Regions from separate parts of the Streptomyces sp. NPDC046203 genome, predicted to be linked through region 3. Evidence: riboswitches for the same ligand, from Rfam matches in the RefSeq annotation. Region 3 holds a riboswitch; each other region holds the start of a gene.
What was found. A riboswitch is a leader RNA that binds a small molecule or an ion and turns the genes downstream of it on or off. The one in region 3 is predicted to bind cobalamin.
Positions count from the first base shown of each region.

Region 1: another riboswitch for cobalamin. It lies ahead of ABZ990_RS01720 (ABC transporter substrate-binding protein); the one in region 3 lies ahead of ABZ990_RS12280 (cobalamin biosynthesis protein).
Region 2: another riboswitch for cobalamin. It lies ahead of ABZ990_RS15330 (ribonucleoside-diphosphate reductase subunit alpha); the one in region 3 lies ahead of ABZ990_RS12280 (cobalamin biosynthesis protein).
Region 4: another riboswitch for cobalamin. It lies ahead of metE (5-methyltetrahydropteroyltriglutamate--homocysteine S-methyltransferase); the one in region 3 lies ahead of ABZ990_RS12280 (cobalamin biosynthesis protein).

Region 1 is NZ_JBEYZX010000001.1:430,228-434,430, forward strand. Features, by position in the region: gene ABZ990_RS01715 (iron chelate uptake ABC transporter family permease subunit) at 1-322, opposite strand, end outside; gene ABZ990_RS01720 (ABC transporter substrate-binding protein) at 376-1,431, opposite strand; cobalamin riboswitch at 1,499-1,671, opposite strand; gene ABZ990_RS01725 (TerD family protein) at 1,865-2,449, shown strand; partial or broken gene ABZ990_RS01730 (enoyl-CoA hydratase-related protein) at 2,774-4,203, shown strand, end outside.
Region 2 is NZ_JBEYZX010000016.1:71,258-75,460, reverse strand. Features, by position in the region: gene mctP (monocarboxylate uptake permease MctP) at 1-936, shown strand, start outside; gene ABZ990_RS15345 (hypothetical protein) at 1,104-1,667, shown strand; gene ABZ990_RS15340 (hypothetical protein) at 1,688-1,810, shown strand; gene ABZ990_RS15335 (GNAT family N-acetyltransferase) at 1,867-2,433, shown strand; cobalamin riboswitch at 2,482-2,614, shown strand; gene ABZ990_RS15330 (ribonucleoside-diphosphate reductase subunit alpha) at 2,749-4,203, shown strand, end outside.
Region 3 is NZ_JBEYZX010000011.1:96,970-101,172, reverse strand. Features, by position in the region: gene ABZ990_RS12295 (hypothetical protein) at 1-492, opposite strand, end outside; gene ABZ990_RS12290 (inorganic phosphate transporter) at 854-2,149, shown strand; gene ABZ990_RS12285 (hypothetical protein) at 2,168-2,389, shown strand; cobalamin riboswitch at 2,563-2,697, shown strand; gene ABZ990_RS12280 (cobalamin biosynthesis protein) at 2,729-3,748, shown strand; gene ABZ990_RS12275 (cobyric acid synthase) at 3,745-4,203, shown strand, end outside.
Region 4 is NZ_JBEYZX010000004.1:93,645-97,847, reverse strand. Features, by position in the region: gene ABZ990_RS04905 (AfsR/SARP family transcriptional regulator) at 1-638, opposite strand, end outside; gene ABZ990_RS04900 (DinB family protein) at 1,237-1,842, shown strand; cobalamin riboswitch at 2,033-2,190, shown strand; gene metE (5-methyltetrahydropteroyltriglutamate--homocysteine S-methyltransferase) at 2,379-4,203, shown strand, end outside.

The DNA of each region.
Region 1 (4,203 bases), on a different contig from region 3:
CCGCCCCGGTCGACGCGCCCGAGGAGACGCCCAGGACGAACGGATCGGCGAGCGGATTGCGCAGCAGCGACTGCAGCACCGCGCCGCACACCGCGAGTCCGGCGCCGCACACGGCCGCGAGCAGGGTCCGGGGCAGCCGCAGGTTCCAGATGATGCCGTCCCGGATCGGGGTGAGCCCCGAGGAGCCGCCCGACAGGTGGGCGGTGACCACGGAGCGCACCTCGGCCACCCGGATGTCGGCGGGGCCGATGGTGAGGGCGACGGCGACCGACGCGCACAGCAGCGCGATCCCCGCCGCCCCGGCGGCGGCCGGCGGCAGCAGCCGGGATCGCGACCGCGACCGGGACCACGGCCTGGACCGAGGCCGGGACCGGGTCACTTCGCGAATCCGTACGTCCGCAGTGCGGCGGCCACCTTCTCGATGCTCTCGACGGTGCGCAGGGTGGGGTTCAGCGCCTGGCCGCCGAGGATCACGTACCGCTTCTTCCGTACCGCCGTCATGTTCCGGGCGACGGGGTGGGATTCCAGGAACTCGATCTTCTTCGCGGCGCTCTCGGCGGACTGCGCCTTGCGGGTCAGATCGGCGATCACCAGGACGTCGGGGTCCCGCTCGGCCACCGTCTCCCAGTTGATCTGGGGCCATTCCTCATGGGTGTCGTCGAAGACGTTGCGCACCCCGAGGGTCCGGCTGACGATCCCGGGCGCGCCGCAGCAGCCGGCCATGTACGGCCCCTGCGAGTCGGAGTACCAGTACAGGACGGAGGCGCCGCCGAAGTCCGCGCCCGCCGTGGCCTTCGTGACCCGGTCCCGCAGCTCGCCGACGAGTGTCCCGGCGCGCTCCGGCACCCCGAACACCCGGCCCAGGTCGCGTATCTCGCCGTACACGTCGTCCATCGTCAGCGGCCGGGTCCGCACCCCGTCGCCGTCACCGCTGTTGTCCTTGCCGACGCAGTCGGAGGGGGAGAGGTACGAGGGCACGCCGAGGGCGCCGAACCGCTCGCGGGGCGCCACGCCGCCCTTGCCCAGGGTGTAGAGGAACGAGGCGCTGACGAAGTCGGGTTCGGTGTCCAGCACCTTCTCGAAGGAGGGGTAGCGCTCGGCGAGCCGGGGGACCTTGGCGTTCTCCTTCTCCAGGCCCTTGAGTACCGGGTCCGTCCAGGTGGCCGTGCCCACCATGCGGTCGGCGAGCCCGAGCGCCAGCAGGATCTCGGCCGAGCCCTGGTCGAGGGCGACGGCCCGGCTCGGCGGACGGTCGATCGTGATCCGCTGTCCGCAGTTGTCGAGCACCACCGGATAGCCGGAGGCGGCCCCCGCCGCCGGGGACGCGGAAGCCGGAGCGGCGGCCGGCGGCTTGTCGCCGCCGCAGCCGGTGAGGAGTACGGCACCGGCCAGAAGCGGCACGGCGAAACGGGCGGAGTGTGCGAGGGGCACGGGAGAACCTTCTGTGTCCACGGCTCATGCGCGAAGCCTGTCGTACGGTGCTCCCCGGACCGCCTGTCAGGGCGCCGGGGCCGCCAGCAGGTCTTCGGACTCGGGTTCGTCCGGACGGAACGCCTTCCCAGGCCCGTCGGGCCCAGTGGCCGTGCTCCGCCCGTCACCCCTACCGCTGCGCGTCAGTTCCGGACTCCCACCGGATTCCCTGACCCGTGTACCTACGGTTGTTCGTACGTACAAAGGTGCGACTGGCCTCGGCAAATTACCACAGGCGTGACAATCGACAGGGGACCGCACCGATGGTCCCCGGCCGTCGCCCGGCGCTGTCACCGGTGCCGATCGCGTATCAAAAAGGGCCCCTCCGTGGGGAACGGACGCGCGGTCAGGCACACTCTGCGGGGACTGGCCCTTCGACTGAGGATGACCGCGCATGATCACGCTGACCAAGGAAGACGGCCCCGCGGACCTGGACGGGGTGACCCATCTGTCCATCGGTGTCTCCTGGGACCCCACCGCCGGCAGCTCCGGCGGCGTGCTGGGCCGGCTGCGCCGCAAGACCGGCACCGACCTCGACCTGATCGCCATCGCCATGCAGGGCGGCGACCCGGTCCGGCTCGCCGGGCTCGACTCGCTCGACCCGATGGGCAACGGCTCGCTGCTCCACAGCGGCGACAACCAGACCGGCCACGGCGACGGCGACGACGAGACGGTGACCGTCGAGTTCGCCAAGGTCCCGGCCCCGATCACCTCGATCGTGTTCGTCGCCGCCGCGTACAAGAAGGGCAGCTCCTTCCAGAAGGCCCGCAACATCAGCTTCAAGGTCTACGACGCGACCGGCGGCAGCTCCCAGCAGGTCGCCGACATCTGGCCCAGCCTGCTGACCCAGGACAACGCCTGCGCCGTGGCCAAGGCGACCCGGATAGGCGGCGTCTGGAAGCTCGAAGTGATCAACGAGACGGGCAAGCTCAAGCAGGGCGACGAGCACGCCCTGATGCGCTTCGCGGTCAGCAAGTAGCCGGCCTGGGAGGCGGTGTACGGGCGGAGACGAAGCGCCCGTACACCGCCTTCGCGCACCTGGATCGCCCGGCGCCCCGCGCGTCCTTGACGCAGCGCCCTCCGCGCGGCCCCGCGTCCACCGCGTCCGCCGCTCCCACCGTGTCCGCCGTGTCCGGCGGAGTGGCGAGCGGGCCGCCAAGTGGTCGGAATCGCCTCCCGATCGGGTGAGCCGGGGGATGCGTCGCCGTCCGCGCCGCCCGGGATGTCCGACGATCGCCAAGGGGTGTCCGGCACCCGCCTGCCGTCCGGAGCGGGGCCTCCCCGACGATCCGGAAGGGCGGCCATGCGCGTTCTGCTCATCGCCAGCGGCTACAACTCCCTCACCCAGCGGGCCAGGGCCGAGCTGGGGGACCGCGGACACGCCGTCTCCGTCGAGATCACCCCCGACGGGGCCGCGGTACGGGACGCCGTCGGACGGCACGCGCCCGATCTGGTCCTCGCCCCCATGCTGAAGACCGTCGTGCCCTGCGACGTGTGGTCCGGCCGCCCCTGTCTGATCGTCCATCCGGGGCCGGTGGGCGACCGCGGACCGTCCTCCCTGGAGCGGGCGATCCTCGAGGGCGCCACCGAGTGGGGCGTGACCGTCCTCCAGGCCGCCGAGGAGATGGACGCCGGCGACGTCTGGGCGACGGCCTCCTTCCGCGTCACCGAGGTGGGCAAGAGCGACCTGTACCGCAACGAGCTGTCCGACGCGGCCATGACCGCCGTCCACCTCGCCGTCGAACGGTTCGCCGCCGGAGCCCGCCCGCGCCCGCAGACCGGGCCGGTGCGCACCCGCCCCTTCCTCCGCCAGGAGCAGCGCCGCATCTCCTGGGAGGAGGACACCGAGACGGTCCTGCGCACCCTGCGCGCCGCCGACTCGCAGCCCGGTGTGCCGGACGAACTGCTCGGAGCCGACTGGTTCCTGCACGGCGGCCACCCGGAGGACGGCCTGCGCGGCCGGCCCGGTGAACTGCTGGCGGCCCGCGGCGGCGCGGTCTGCCGCGCCACGGCGGACGGCGCCGTATGGCTCCCCGAACTGCGCGCCCGCACCGGCCCCGGCGCGACGCGGGCCTGCAAACTGCCCGCCACCCTGGCCCTCGCCCTCGCGGGCCGGCTGCCGGAACTCCCCGAGCCGCCCGTATCCCGCCGGACGCCGACCCCGACCTCGACGCCGACCCCGAGCCCGGCGCCGACACCAGCGCGGGCGCCGGGCCGGACCTGGTCCGACATCCGCTACCGCGAACAGGGCGCCGTCGGGGTGCTGTCCTTCTCCTTCCCCGGCGGCGCGATGAGCACCGACCACTGCCGCCGCCTGCTGCGGGCGTACCGGACCGCCTGCCGCCGCCCCATCTCCGTCCTCGTCCTCGGCGGACAGCGCGACTTCTTCTCCAACGGCATCCACCTCCAGGTGATCGAGGCGGCCGCCGACCCGGCCGCCGAGTCCTGGGCGAACATCAACGCCATGAACGATCTGGTCGAGGCCGTTCTCACGACGACCGACCGGCTCGTCGTCAGCGCGATCGGCGGCAACGCCGCGGCCGGCGGGGTGATGCTGGCGCTGGCCGCCGACGAGGTGTGGTGCAGGTCGGGCTCCGTGCTCAACCCCCACTACCGGCGCATGGGCCTTTACGGGTCCGAGTACTGGACCCACACCCTGCCCCGCAAGGTGGGCCCGGCCATGGCGGAGCGCCTCATCCGCGGCGCCCGTCCCGTCTCGGCGTCCGCCGCCCG
Region 2 (4,203 bases), on a different contig from region 3:
TCGAGCGAGGCGTTCGCCGCCACCAACCCCGCCACCGGCAAGCCGCGCGGCACGCTGGCCCCCGGCGAGGCGGGCCAGTGGACGTACGCCACGCTGGCCCTCGGCTCGGCGCTCGCGCTGTTCATGTACCCGCACTCGATCACCGCGACGCTCTCCTCCAAGAGCCGGAACGTGATCCGCCGCAACACCACCATCCTGCCGCTGTACTCGCTGATGCTGGGCCTGCTCGCGCTGCTCGGCTTCATGGCGATCGCCGCCGGGGTGAAGGTGAGCAACGGTCAGCTCGCCATCCCGCAGCTCTTCGAGGACATGTTCCCGGACTGGTTCGCGGGCGTGGCCTTCGCCGCGATCGGCATCGGCGCGCTCGTGCCGGCCGCGATCATGTCGATCGCCGCGGCCAACCTCTTCACCCGCAACATCTACAAGGACTTCATCAAGCCGAACGCGACCGCCGAGCAGGAGACCAAGGTCTCCAAGCTGGTCTCGCTCCTGGTGAAGGTCGGCGCCCTGGTCTTCGTCCTCACCATGGACAAGACCGTCGCCATCAACTTCCAGCTGCTGGGCGGCATCTGGATCCTGCAGACCTTCCCGGCCCTGGTCGGCGGTCTGTTCACCCGCTGGTTCCACCGCTGGGCGCTGCTCGTCGGCTGGGGCGTCGGCATGATCTACGGCACGGCCGCGGCGTACGGGGTGGCGAGCCCCACGCAGAAGCACTTCGGCGGCTCGTCGGCGGAGATCCCGGGCATCGGCGAGATCGGCTACATCGGTCTCACCGCCTTCACGCTGAACGTGATCGTCACCGTCGTCCTCACCCTGGTGCTGCGCGCCGTCGGGACGCCGGACGGGGTCGACGAGACCTCGCCGGAGGACTACACGGCGGACGCCGGCGACAAGGGTGTCGTCACCGAGCTGCCGAAGGTCGGCGCCGGGCACTGACGCCTGGGCCGACCGCGCCGACGACAGCGACAGCGACAGCGACACGGAGCACGTCCGGGGCCGCCGGGCCTTCCCTCGGGAAAGCCCGGCGGCCCCGCCCGTTCTCCCGCGAGTATGAACGGATGAACTCCCGTACGTTTTTGACCACCCGTCCGCTGCTTCTGCCCTTGGCCCTACCCCTGGCCCTGGCCCTCACCGGCTGCGGCAACGTGATCGCCGGCGCTCCCTCCCAGGCCGAACTGGAGGAGCGCGCCCACTACGCCCAGATCTCCCTGGACCATGTGTACGTCACGGAGATCGAGGGCTTCACCCTCGCCCACCAGTCGGTCGGTGGCCTGGGCGACGACGGCTTCCAGGCCGCGTACGTCGCCCAGGACGGCACCCGGGTCACCCTCGGCGCCGACCGCGGCACCTTCACCGACCAGGACTGCGCCGCCTCCCCGAAGTCCGCCCCCTGCACGCCGGAGAAGCCCGGCTGGTACCGCACGTCCGACGGGCAGCACACGTACATCCGCGTCGAGGACGGCGTACGGATCACCCTCGACGCCCCGCTCACCGTCGGCAAGGACCGGCTGCGCGCCGCCGCCGAACGGGCGCACCGGGCCGACGCCCGCGAACTCGACGACGTGCTGCCCGAGAAGCCCGCGGGCGGCGGAGCACCCGTACAGCGCGGCGATCTGCCCGCGGAGGGCGACGGCGCTCCCGACAACAGCGTGGGGGTCGGCGGCTGACCTCGACGGGGTGGGAGCGCGTGGCCGAAATTCTCCCGCGCCGGCCGCCCGCCCCCGACAGACTGGCCCCCATGGATTTCACGATCAGAACAGCGCGCCCCGAGGACTACGAGCGCCTCGGCGAGATCACCGTACGGGCTTAGGCCGTGTCTTCAAACTGCCGTCTGCCGTGCGACGCCTGGCACGCACGCTCGCTGCGTTGTCGGATCACCCAAGTACATCCAGTACGAGGGCGAACCTCCGCCTTGCGATCGCACGCACCAGACGCCGCACGGCCCGGCCTGCGGCCGGACGACGGCACTTTGAAGACACGGCCTACCGCGACGACGGCTTCCTGGCGTTCGGCGAGGCCGACGGCTATACGGACCTGCTGCGCGACGTGGCCGGGCGCGCCGCCGAGGCGGAGGTGCTCGTCGCGGTCGACGCGGCGGAGACGGTCCTCGGCGGGGTGACCTTCACCACCGGGGGCGAGAAGTGGGCGGACACCGCCCGCGCGGACGAGGCCGAATTCCGGATGCTGGCCGTCGACCACGCGGCCCGCGGCCGGGGCGTCGGCGAGGCGCTGGTGCGGGCGTGCGTGGACCGCGCGCGGGCCGTCCCCGGCTGCGCGCGGATCGTCCTGTCCACCCAGCGGACCATGACCGGAGCGCACCGGGTCTACGCCCGGCTCGGCTTCGTCCGGGCCCCCGAGCGGGACTGGCAGCCCGTTCCCGGGGTGGACTTCACCCTGCTCTCCTACGGTCTGGAGCTGCGGGACACGGTCTGAGGCCTGACGCCGGGACACAACATGTGGGGGGTGCCGCAAGCGGCGCCCCCCACATGTATGCTCGTCCTCGCTGTCGTCGCAGGGGAATCCGGTGGAAATCCGGAACTGTCCCGCAACGGTATGGTTCGCGCTCTTTCGCGCGGCCGGAGTCCGAAGACCTGTGGACAGCGCACCCGGTCCGTCCGTTCCGGGTGCCACAGACGTCCGGGCCTCGCGGAGTGGGCCGGTGGACGCGGCGCGCCGCGCGTATCCCGGCCCCCGCTCGTCCCCGTATCCCCCGTGCAGGCCACGAGCCGAGCGAGGGAGAGCCTCCCAGTGACCATCGCGCCCGCCGATCCGGCTTCGGCTGTATCTTCCGAGGAGATCGCGGCCCCGAGCGACGGCCCCGGAACCGCACTGCTGCGGATCCTGACCGACCTCACCGCCGACCTCCCCGACACCGACCCCGGCCGGGTCGCCGCCGCCGCGCTGCGCGGCCGGCACCCCGGCTCGGACACGGCGGAGCTGCGCGAACTCGCCACCGAGGCGGCGGCCGGCCTGATCGCCGAGGACCCCGCGTACTCGCGGCTCGCCGCCCGGCTGCTCACGCTGACGATCGCCGAGGAGGCGGCCGGACAGGGCGCGGTCTCCTTCTCCGAGTCCGTCGCCACCGGTCACCGCGAGGGCCTGATCGCGGAGCGGACCGCGGAATTCGCGGCCCTGCACGCCGACCGGCTGGACAGCGCGATCGACCCGGCCGGCGACGACCGCTTCGGCTACTTCGGGCTGCGCACCCTGTACTCCCGCTACCTGCTGCGCCACCCGATCACCCGCAAGGTGATCGAGACGCCGCAGCACTTCATGCTGCGGGTCGCCGCCGGTCTCGCCGAGGACGACAGCGTGCGCGCGCTGGACGAGGTCACGGCGCTGTACGGGCTGATGAGCCGGCTCGACTACCTGCCGTCCTCCCCCACGCTCTTCAACTCCGGCACCCGCCACCCGCAGATGTCGTCCTGCTACCTCCTCGACTCCCCGAAGGACGAGCTGGACTCCATCTACGACCGCTACCACCAGGTCGCGCGCCTGTCGAAGCACGCGGGCGGCATCGGTCTCGCGTACTCCCGCATCCGCGCCCGCGGCTCGCTGATCCGCGGCACCAACGGCCACTCCAACGGCATCGTCCCGTTCCTGAAGACGCTGGACGCCTCCGTCGCCGCGGTGAACCAGGGCGGCCGGCGCAAGGGCGCCGCCGCGGTCTACCTGGAGACCTGGCACGCGGACATCGAGGAGTTCCTGGAGCTGCGCGACAACACGGGCGAGGACGCCCGGCGCACCCACAACCTCAACCTGGCGCACTGGATCCCCGACGAGTTCATGCGCCGGGTGAACGCGGACGCCGACTGGTCGCTGTTCTCCCCGGCCGACGTGCCCGAGCTGGTCGACCTGTACGGCGCGGAGTTCGACGCCGCGTACGTCGCGGCCGAGGCGAAGGGTCTGGCCCGCAAGACCATGCCGGCCCGCGAGCTGTACGGCCGGATGATGCGCACCCTCGCGCAGACCGGCAACGGCTGGATGACCTTCAAGGACGCCTCCAACCGGACCGCGAACCAGACCGCCGAGCCCGGCTCGGTCGTCCACTCCTCGAACCTCTGCACCGAGATCATCGAGGTCACGGACGACGGCGAGACCGCCGTGTGCAACCTCGGCTCGGTCAACCTGGGCGCCTTCGTCGACACGGCCTCCGGCGAGCTGGACTGGGAGCGTCTCGACGCGACCGTCCGTACCGCCGTC
Region 3 (4,203 bases):
GCCGTGCAGGGCGATGACCCAGGTGCCGCGGGCGCCGGGGACGAGCCAGGCGGGCAGGGGGCCGAGTTCGCCGGGGATCTCGACGTCCTCGTAGCCGACGGCGAGGGCGGTCTCGGGGGTGCCGCGGTGGAGCTGGGGGGTGAACCGGACCCGGGCGCCGGCGGCGGGGATGCCGGACTCGATCCGTTCGAGGCGGCGCACCACGGTGTCGGCGGTGTGCGGGACCCGGTCGAGGACGGGGCCGACGACGGCGTGCAGGCCGTCGCTGCCGTCGATGCCGTACGTGCCGGGGCGCAGCGCGGCCAGGCTGCGGGTGAGGGTGATCCGGTCGGGGCCGGCGGAGTGGACGGTGAGCCGTGGTTCGCCGGGGAAGGGACGTCCGGGCGGCGCGCCGAGGGCGACGTCGCAGGCGTACCGGCCGGCCGCCACCGCGGCCGCGCCGAGACCGAGCACTGTGGTGACGGCCGCTGCCGCCGCTGTAACCGGGCGCACGCTCCCAGTGTCGGCGGGGCCTTCGCGCCCCGCTATCCGGAAGCTCTCGTTCGAGTGACAAGGGTCTCGCCGACGGGGTCCTTCGTACGGGTGAAGCCCACCGAAGGCCGTCCAGGGGGTGATACGGGGAGGGAACGGGAGGAGTGCCGCACCCCGGCCGCGCCCTTGGGAGGCCCCGGATGACCCGTGGTTACAGGGCGACCGCATCGTGGACGCCGTCCGGTCCGGAACACCGATCGCGCACAACCGGAATCTCCCGACCCCGATTCGGGACACCACTGCGCCCGGCCCAGTTCACCTTCCGTTCACTCAGGTTGCCTACGTTCGACGCGCCACTGACGTCAAACGATTGCCTGGGTAAATGGAACACATCACGCTGCTGCTCGCCATTGTGGTCGTGACAGCTCTCGTGTTCGATTTCACGAACGGTTTCCACGACACCGCCAACGCGATGGCGACGACCATCTCGACCGGTGCTCTCAAGCCCAAGACGGCGGTGGCCATGTCCGCCGTGCTGAACCTCGTCGGCGCCTTCCTCTCCGTGGAGGTCGCCAAGACGATCTCCGGCGGCATCATCAACGAAGAGGGCATCCGCACCGAAGTGATCTTCGCGGCGCTCGTCGGCGCCATCCTGTGGAATCTGCTGACCTGGCTGCTCGGCCTTCCGTCGAGCTCCTCGCACGCGCTGTTCGGCGGCCTCATCGGCGCCGCGGTGATGTCCGCCGGCTGGTCCGCGGTCAACGGCTCGACCATCGTCACCAAGGTCCTGCTCCCCGCGGTCGCCGCCCCGATCGTCGCCGGCCTCGCCGCGATGGTGGCCACCAAGCTGACGTACCGCATCAACGCCGCCCCCGAGGCCAAGGCCACGGCCAAGGGCTTCCGGGCCGGCCAGATCGCCTCCGCCGGTCTCGTCTCGCTCGCCCACGGCACCAACGACGCCCAGAAGACGATGGGCATCATCACCCTCGCCCTGGTCGCCAACGGCGTCCTCCTCCCCGGCGCCAACCCGCCGGTCTGGGTCATCGCCTCCGCCGGTATCGCGATCGCGCTCGGCACCTACCTCGGCGGCTGGCGCATCATCCGCACCATGGGCAAGGGCCTCACCGACCTCCAGCCGCAGCAGGGCTTCGCCGCCCAGACCAGCGCCGCGACGGTCATCCTGGCCTCCTCGCACCTCGGCTTCTCCCTCTCCACCACCCAGTCCTGCTCGGGTGCCGTGATGGGCGCGGGCCTCGGCCGCAAGGGCGGTGTCGTCCGCTGGTCGACCGCCACCCGGATGTTCGCCGCCTGGGGTCTGACCCTGCCCGCCGCGGGCCTGGTCGGCGCCGGCGCCGAGTTCCTCACCAAGCAGGGCGACTGGGGCATCGTCACCGTCGCCGTCCTGCTGATCGCGGGCTCCGGAGTGATCTGGTCGCTGTCCCGCCGCAAGCCGGTCGACCAGCACAACGTGACCGCCGACGACCTCGACGCCCCGGCCGCCGCCGCTGCCGACGCCGAGCCGGCGGGTGTCGTCACCACCGCCATCGCGGCCGTCACCCCGCCCCCGCCGGCCGGCTCCGTCGCCGCCGTCAAGGACGAGGCCCTGAAGACCACCATCCCCTCCCCCGGCCCGACGGACCCGGCCGCCCCGCCGGCCGCTCCCGCCGCCGCGGTCTAAGGAACTGGAAACACGCACATGAAGATCGACTGGGCAGCTCTCGGCTCCGTCTTCGGAGTCAGCCTCGTGACCACCGTCGCCCTCGTGGGCCTGTTCACCCTCGGTGTCGCCGCGCTCGCCAAGCAGGAGCGGGCCACCGCCTCGGGCGGCTCGGCCACGCTGGCCCGCACCAGCGCGTACGCCTGCTTCGCGCTCTGCGCGGCCGCCGTGGCCTACGGCATCTACCTGATCGTCGCCTGACCGGGCACCGACGAGCACGACAAGCACGGACACGCACAAGCACACGTACACACGCGTACACGGCGTCTGGGCGGCCCCACCTCCGGGTGGAGCCGCCCAGACGCCGTTTGCGGGTACGTGGCACTGCGCACAGTGACCAGGCGCAGGTCAAGGGCGGGTTGACGGGCCTTCCGGCCGCGTGGTGGACTGCCGGGGCCATTACGGCGGCATGGGGAGGAAGTCCGGTGTGATTCCGGCACGGTCCCGCCACTGTGACCGGTCCTCGCGGCCGGGAGTCAGGAACTCTCGCCGCCGGTCACGTCGATCCAGGGCGCGGACCCTGAGTGAGGACACTGTGCCATGCCCGGCAACGGCTCCAGGCCATCCCGAACCCGCCGCTTCCCCTCTCCCTCGGCTTCCCGCTCCCGCTCCCCCCGTCTCTTCGCGTACGGAGCGGCCGCCGGCCTCGCCGCCGATCTGCTCGTGGGCGATCCCCGGCGCGGCCATCCGGTCGCCGCGTTCGGCCGGGCCGCGGGCGCCGTCGAGCACCGGATGCACCGGGACCACCGCGGCCGGGGCGCCCTCTACACCGCGCTCTGCGCCGGCTCCGCCGTGGCGCTCGGCGCCGCCGCGAGCCGTGCGGTACGGGGCAGCGCCGCCGCCACCGCCGCGCTGACCGCCGCCTCCGTGTGGGCCGTCGTCGGCGGGACGACGCTGGGCCGCGAGGCGCGCGCCATCGGCGGGGCGCTCGAAGCCGGGGACCTGGGGGTCGCCCGGGAGCGCATGCCGCATCTGGTCGGACGCGACCCGCAGGCACTGGACGGGCCCGCGATGGCCCGCGCGGTCGTCGAGTCGGTCGCCGAGAACACCTCGGACGCCGTCGTCGGCGCCCTCTTCTGGGGCGCGGTCGCCGGGGTGCCGGGGCTGCTCGGGTTCCGGGCGGTCAACACGCTGGACGCGATGGTCGGCCACAAGTCCCCGCGCCACCGCCGGTTCGGCTGGGCCTCGGCCCGGCTCGACGACGTGGCGGGCTGGCCGGGCGCCCGGCTGACGGCCGTCCTCGCCACCGTCGCGGGCGACGATCCGCGCGGGGCGCTGCGGGCCTGGCGGGCGGACGCCTCCCGGCATCCGAGCCCCAACGCGGGCCCGGTGGAGGCCGCGTTCGCGGGGGCGCTCGGCGTCCGGCTCGGCGGCACCCTGTCGTACGGCGGGCGGGTCGAGCACCGGCCGGTGCTGAACGCGGCGGGGCGGCCCGTCGAGGTCGCGGACATCGAGCGGGCGGTGCGGCTGTCGCGCCGGGTGACCTGGCTGACCCTGGCCGGCTGCGCCGGCGGCCGGCTCCTCGCGGGCGCGCTGCGCCGGCGCGGGGGTGCGGCGTGAGGGGCGACGGTACGACGGACGGCACGGCGGGCCGGAACGGAGCGCGGGGCGGCGGGCTGCTCGTCGCGGGCACCACGTCCGACGCGGGCAAGAGCGTCGTCACGGCGGGGATCTGCCGGTGGCTGGTCCGGCAGGGCCTGAAGGTCGCGCCGTTCAAGGGGCAGAACATGTCCCTGAACTCCTTCGTGACCCGGGACGGCGCCGAGATCGGCCGCGCCCAGGCGATGCAGGCGCGGGCCGCGCGGGTCGAGCCGACCGCGCTGATGAACCCGGTGCTGCTCAAGCCCGGCAGCGACCGGTCCAGCCAGGTCGTCCTGATGGGCAAGCCGGTCGGCGAGATGAGCGCCCGAGGGTTCTTCGGGCGGGCCGGACATGCCGGTCGGGCCGGGGAGACCGGGGCGTCCGAGGTGTCCGAGGTGTCCGAGGGGCATCGGCGGGAGCTGTTCGAGCCGGTG
Region 4 (4,203 bases), on a different contig from region 3:
AGTTGCTCCTCGGCGAGCCGGTCGCCGTAGAAGCCGGGCAGGTCCGCGTGGGTCAGATCACCCAGGGGTGTACCGCGCGAGAGCGTCAGAGCGCGCCGGAAGGCGTGCTCGGCGGCCTGACAGTCACCGGCGGCGAGCCGGCTGCGGCCCAGGGCCGCCTGCTCGCGGAACTCGTCCAGATCCAGCTCCCCGGGCCCCACGCGCAGCAGATAACCCGATCCGACCGTCGGCAGCAGCGGGTGGTGGCGGGCGTCCAGTCCGTCGCGGCTGTGACCGGGGTCCAGGATCCGGCGCAGGCCCGACACGTACATCTGGAGCGCCGCCAGTGCCGAGCGGGGCGGCCGGCCGTTCCACAGGTCCTCGATCAGGGAGTGGGTGGAGGACTGTTGGTTGGCACGCAGTAACAACAGGGCGAGTAACGCACGGGACTTGAGCGCCGTGGGCGTGCAGGGACGCCCTTCGAGCCGCAACTCCAGCGGCCCCAGGACCAGATAACGAGGTTTGCTCTCCGCCGCCTCAGGGCCCGAGTGCTCCCTGGATTCCGGGGGCGTGCCGGGACGCCGTCCCGCACCGCCCTCCGCACCGCCCGCCACCGTGGTTCTCGCGCGCTGGAACGCCACCGCCGTCGACTCCCCCATCACTGTGACTTGTGTGCAGGATGTGTGTGAACTGCGCCCAATGTGGGGGCTTTGTCGTGGACGGGCAAGGTTCGAATCGAGCCAACCTGGGTCGCGCGGGACTCGGGCCTCTCAGGGCCGCGGCCGAAGAGGCGGCGGGGCCGCCCGCTCGCCCTCACTCCGCGCCCGCGGGCGGAGCCGGAAGGGTGGAGGAGAGGCGCGGCCGGGAAGCCGGACCGGGCGGTGACGCCGCCCCGCCCCGGCGAGCCGTCCCGGGCCCGCCCCCTGATGGCGCGGGGTGTCGCGGCCCCCGCCCGCCCCCGGCGCCGCTTCCGTCCGACCGGGCGGGGCCGGACCCGGGGTACGCGGCGGCGCCCCGGCCGCACGGGCGTGCGCCGGCCCGTCCATCGTCACGAGGGGGCGCGGGGAACGTCGCCTGCGAACACCGTCACGTGTGGGCCTCGGAGTCGCTCGTCGGCCAACGACGGGAATGCCGCCGCGACTCCGCGATCTTCACCGTTTGCGACGGAGACGATGGCCGGACCTCGGTGCTGTCGGTCGCCGCGGGCCGTGCGGGGGATCTTGAGGCGCTGAGCAGCCCATGGCAGGCTCCTGCCGCATGATCGATGAATTCGCGAAGGACAACCTGCACGTGAGGCTGCGGCGGGACCGCGAGGCGCTGCTCTGGAAACTCGACGGCTTGTCCGAATACGACGCACGCCGGCCTCTGACGGCGACCGGGACCAACCTTCTGGGCCTGGTCAAGCATGTGGCCACCGTCGAGGCCAGGTACTTCGGCGAGGTCTTCGGCCGCCCGTCCCCGCAGCCGCTGCCCCGGTGGCAGGATTCCGACGGGAGCGATCAGTGGGCGGCCGAGGACGAGACCCGCGAGCGGATCGTCGGGTTCTACCGGCGCACGTGGGAACACGCGGACGCCACGATCGACGAGCTTCCCCTCGACGCCCCCGGCCACGTGCCGTGGTGGCCGGAGCCGTTTTCTCGCACCAACTTGTTCGCCGTCATGGTCCATGTCCTCGGCGAGACCATGCGGCATGCCGGGCACGCCGACATCCTGCGCGAGGGCCTCGACGGCCGGACCGGGCTGCGTCCCGAACACGAGACGCGGATCGACGAGGAAGCCCGCGCGGCCCACCGCGCGACGATCGAGCGGGCGGCGAGGGCGGCGGCACTCGTCAAGGGCGAGAGGCCGCCGCACGCGATGTGAGGCGATGACCGCCGCCCGCGCCGCTTGGTCGCGACGGCCGGGCCGGCGCGAGCAGCCTTCCCGGGGGAGACGAGTCCGCCCCGTCTCGTGGATGCCGTCCGGAATATGGGCAACCGCTCTCGCGTCCCGGTGCGAGGCCCTAGGGTGGCGTGTGCAGCTGGTTCGCCCCGTCCGCCAGGCGGGAGCGTCGTAAGAGGGAACCCGGTGGGAATCCGGGACTGCCCCGCAGCGGTGAGTGGGAACGACCGCCGTCATACGCACTGGGTCCGATGTACCGGGCCTGGGAAGCGACGGCCAGTAGGTGTCCGCCGGTCCCTCCGGAGGGCGTGCCCGCGAGTCCGAAGACCTGCCCGTTGCCCGTGCGCGGACGATTCCGTGCGCGGAGTGTCCCGGTGACCTCGTGGGCGGGTCGGCGTGCGCAACGAGCGGTCTTCGCGGCCTTGTTCCGCGAGGAGGTCCGCCCGTTCCGTCGTTCCCTTCGCGCCCGCGTCCCGTCCCCGGGATGTTCGTGGACACATCTCGCGAAGGAGAGTTCCGTGACCGACAAGTCCGCAGCCGCGGCGTCCCGGGCCACCGTGTACGGCTACCCCCGGCAGGGCGGGAACCGGGAGTTGAAGAAGGCCGTCGAGGGGTACTGGAAGGGCCGCGTCGACGCCGGTTCCCTGGGGAAGACCGCAGCCGGCCTGCGCCGCTCCAACTGGCGAGAGCTGGCCGAGGCGGGTGTCACCGAAGTCCCCACCGGCGACTTCTCGTTGTACGACCATGTGCTGGACACCACCGTCATGGTCGGCGCCGTTCCGGAGCGGCACCGCGCCGCCGTCGCCGCCGATCCGCTGGACGGTTACTTCGCCATGGCACGCGGCACACAGGACGTGGCGCCGCTGGAGATGACCAAGTGGTTCGACACCAACTACCACTACCTGGTGCCGGAGTTGGGGCCCGACACGGAGTTCTCCGCGAACTCCGAAAAGCAGACCCGAGAGCTGCGGGAGGCCCTCGCCCTGGGGCTGGCTGCCCGGCCCGTTCTGGTCGGACCGGTCACGTATCTGCTGCTGGCCAAGCCCGCCCCCGGGGTGGCCGACGACTTCGAGCCGCTGACCCTGCTCGACCGGCTGCTTCCCGTGTACGCGGAGGTGCTGGCCGATCTGCGGGCGGCGGGCGCGGAGTGGGTCCAGCTCGACGAGCCGGCCCTCGTACAGGACCGCACCCCGGCCGAACTGAACGCCACGGCCCGCGCGTACCGCGAACTCGGCGCCCTGACCGACCGGTCCCGGCTGCTGATCGCCTCGTACTTCGGCCGTCTCGGCGACGCCCTCCCGGTCCTGGCGGCCGCACCTGTCGAGGGCCTCGCGCTCGACTTCACCGGCAGCGGCGCGGCGAACCTCGACGACCTGGCCGCCGTCGGCGGTCTGACCGGCAAGCGGCTCGTCGCGGGAGTCGTCGACGGCCGCAACATCTGGATCAACGACTACCGGAAGTCCCTCGCCACCCTTGGCACCCTCCTCGGCCTCGCCGACCGGGTCGACGTCGCCGCCTCCTGCTCCCTGCTGCACGTGCCGCTCGACGCGGCCGCCGAGCGGGACATCGATCCGCAGGTCCGCCGCTGGCTCGCCTTCGCCCGCCAGAAGACACGGGAGATCTCCGTGCTCACCCGCGGGCTGGCCCAGGGAACGGGCGCCATCGCACCCGAACTCGCCGCGAACCGGGCCGACCTGACCTCCCGCGCGGGATCCGCTCTCACCCACGATCCGGCTGTACGGGCTCGCGCCGCAGCCGTCACCGACACCGACGGCCGGCGCTCCCTGCCCTATCGCGAGCGGGCCGTCGCCCAGCGGGCCTCGCTGGGCCTGCCGCTGCTGCCGACCACCACCATCGGCTCCTTCCCGCAGACCGACGAACTGCGGTTGGCACGTGCGGACTTGCGGTCCGGGCGGATCGACATCGCGGGATACGAGGAGCGGATCAAGGCCGAGATCGCCGAGGTCGTCTCCTTCCAGGAGAAGGCGGGCATCGACGTCCTCGTCCACGGTGAGCCCGAACGCAACGACATGGTGCAGTACTTCGCCGAACAGCTCACCGGCTACCTGGCCACCCAGCACGGCTGGGTCCAGTCGTACGGCACCCGCTACGTCCGCCCGCCGGTCCTGGCCGGCGACATCTCCCGCCCCGAACCGATGACCGTGCGGTGGACCTCGTACGCCCAGTCCCTCACCGGCCGCCCGGTCAAGGGCATGCTCACCGGCCCGGTCACCATGCTCGCCTGGTCCTTCGTCCGGGACGACCAGCCGCTCGCCGACACCGCCCGCCAGGTCGCCCTCGCCCTGCGCGACGAGGTGGACGACCTGGAGGCCGCCGGCACCC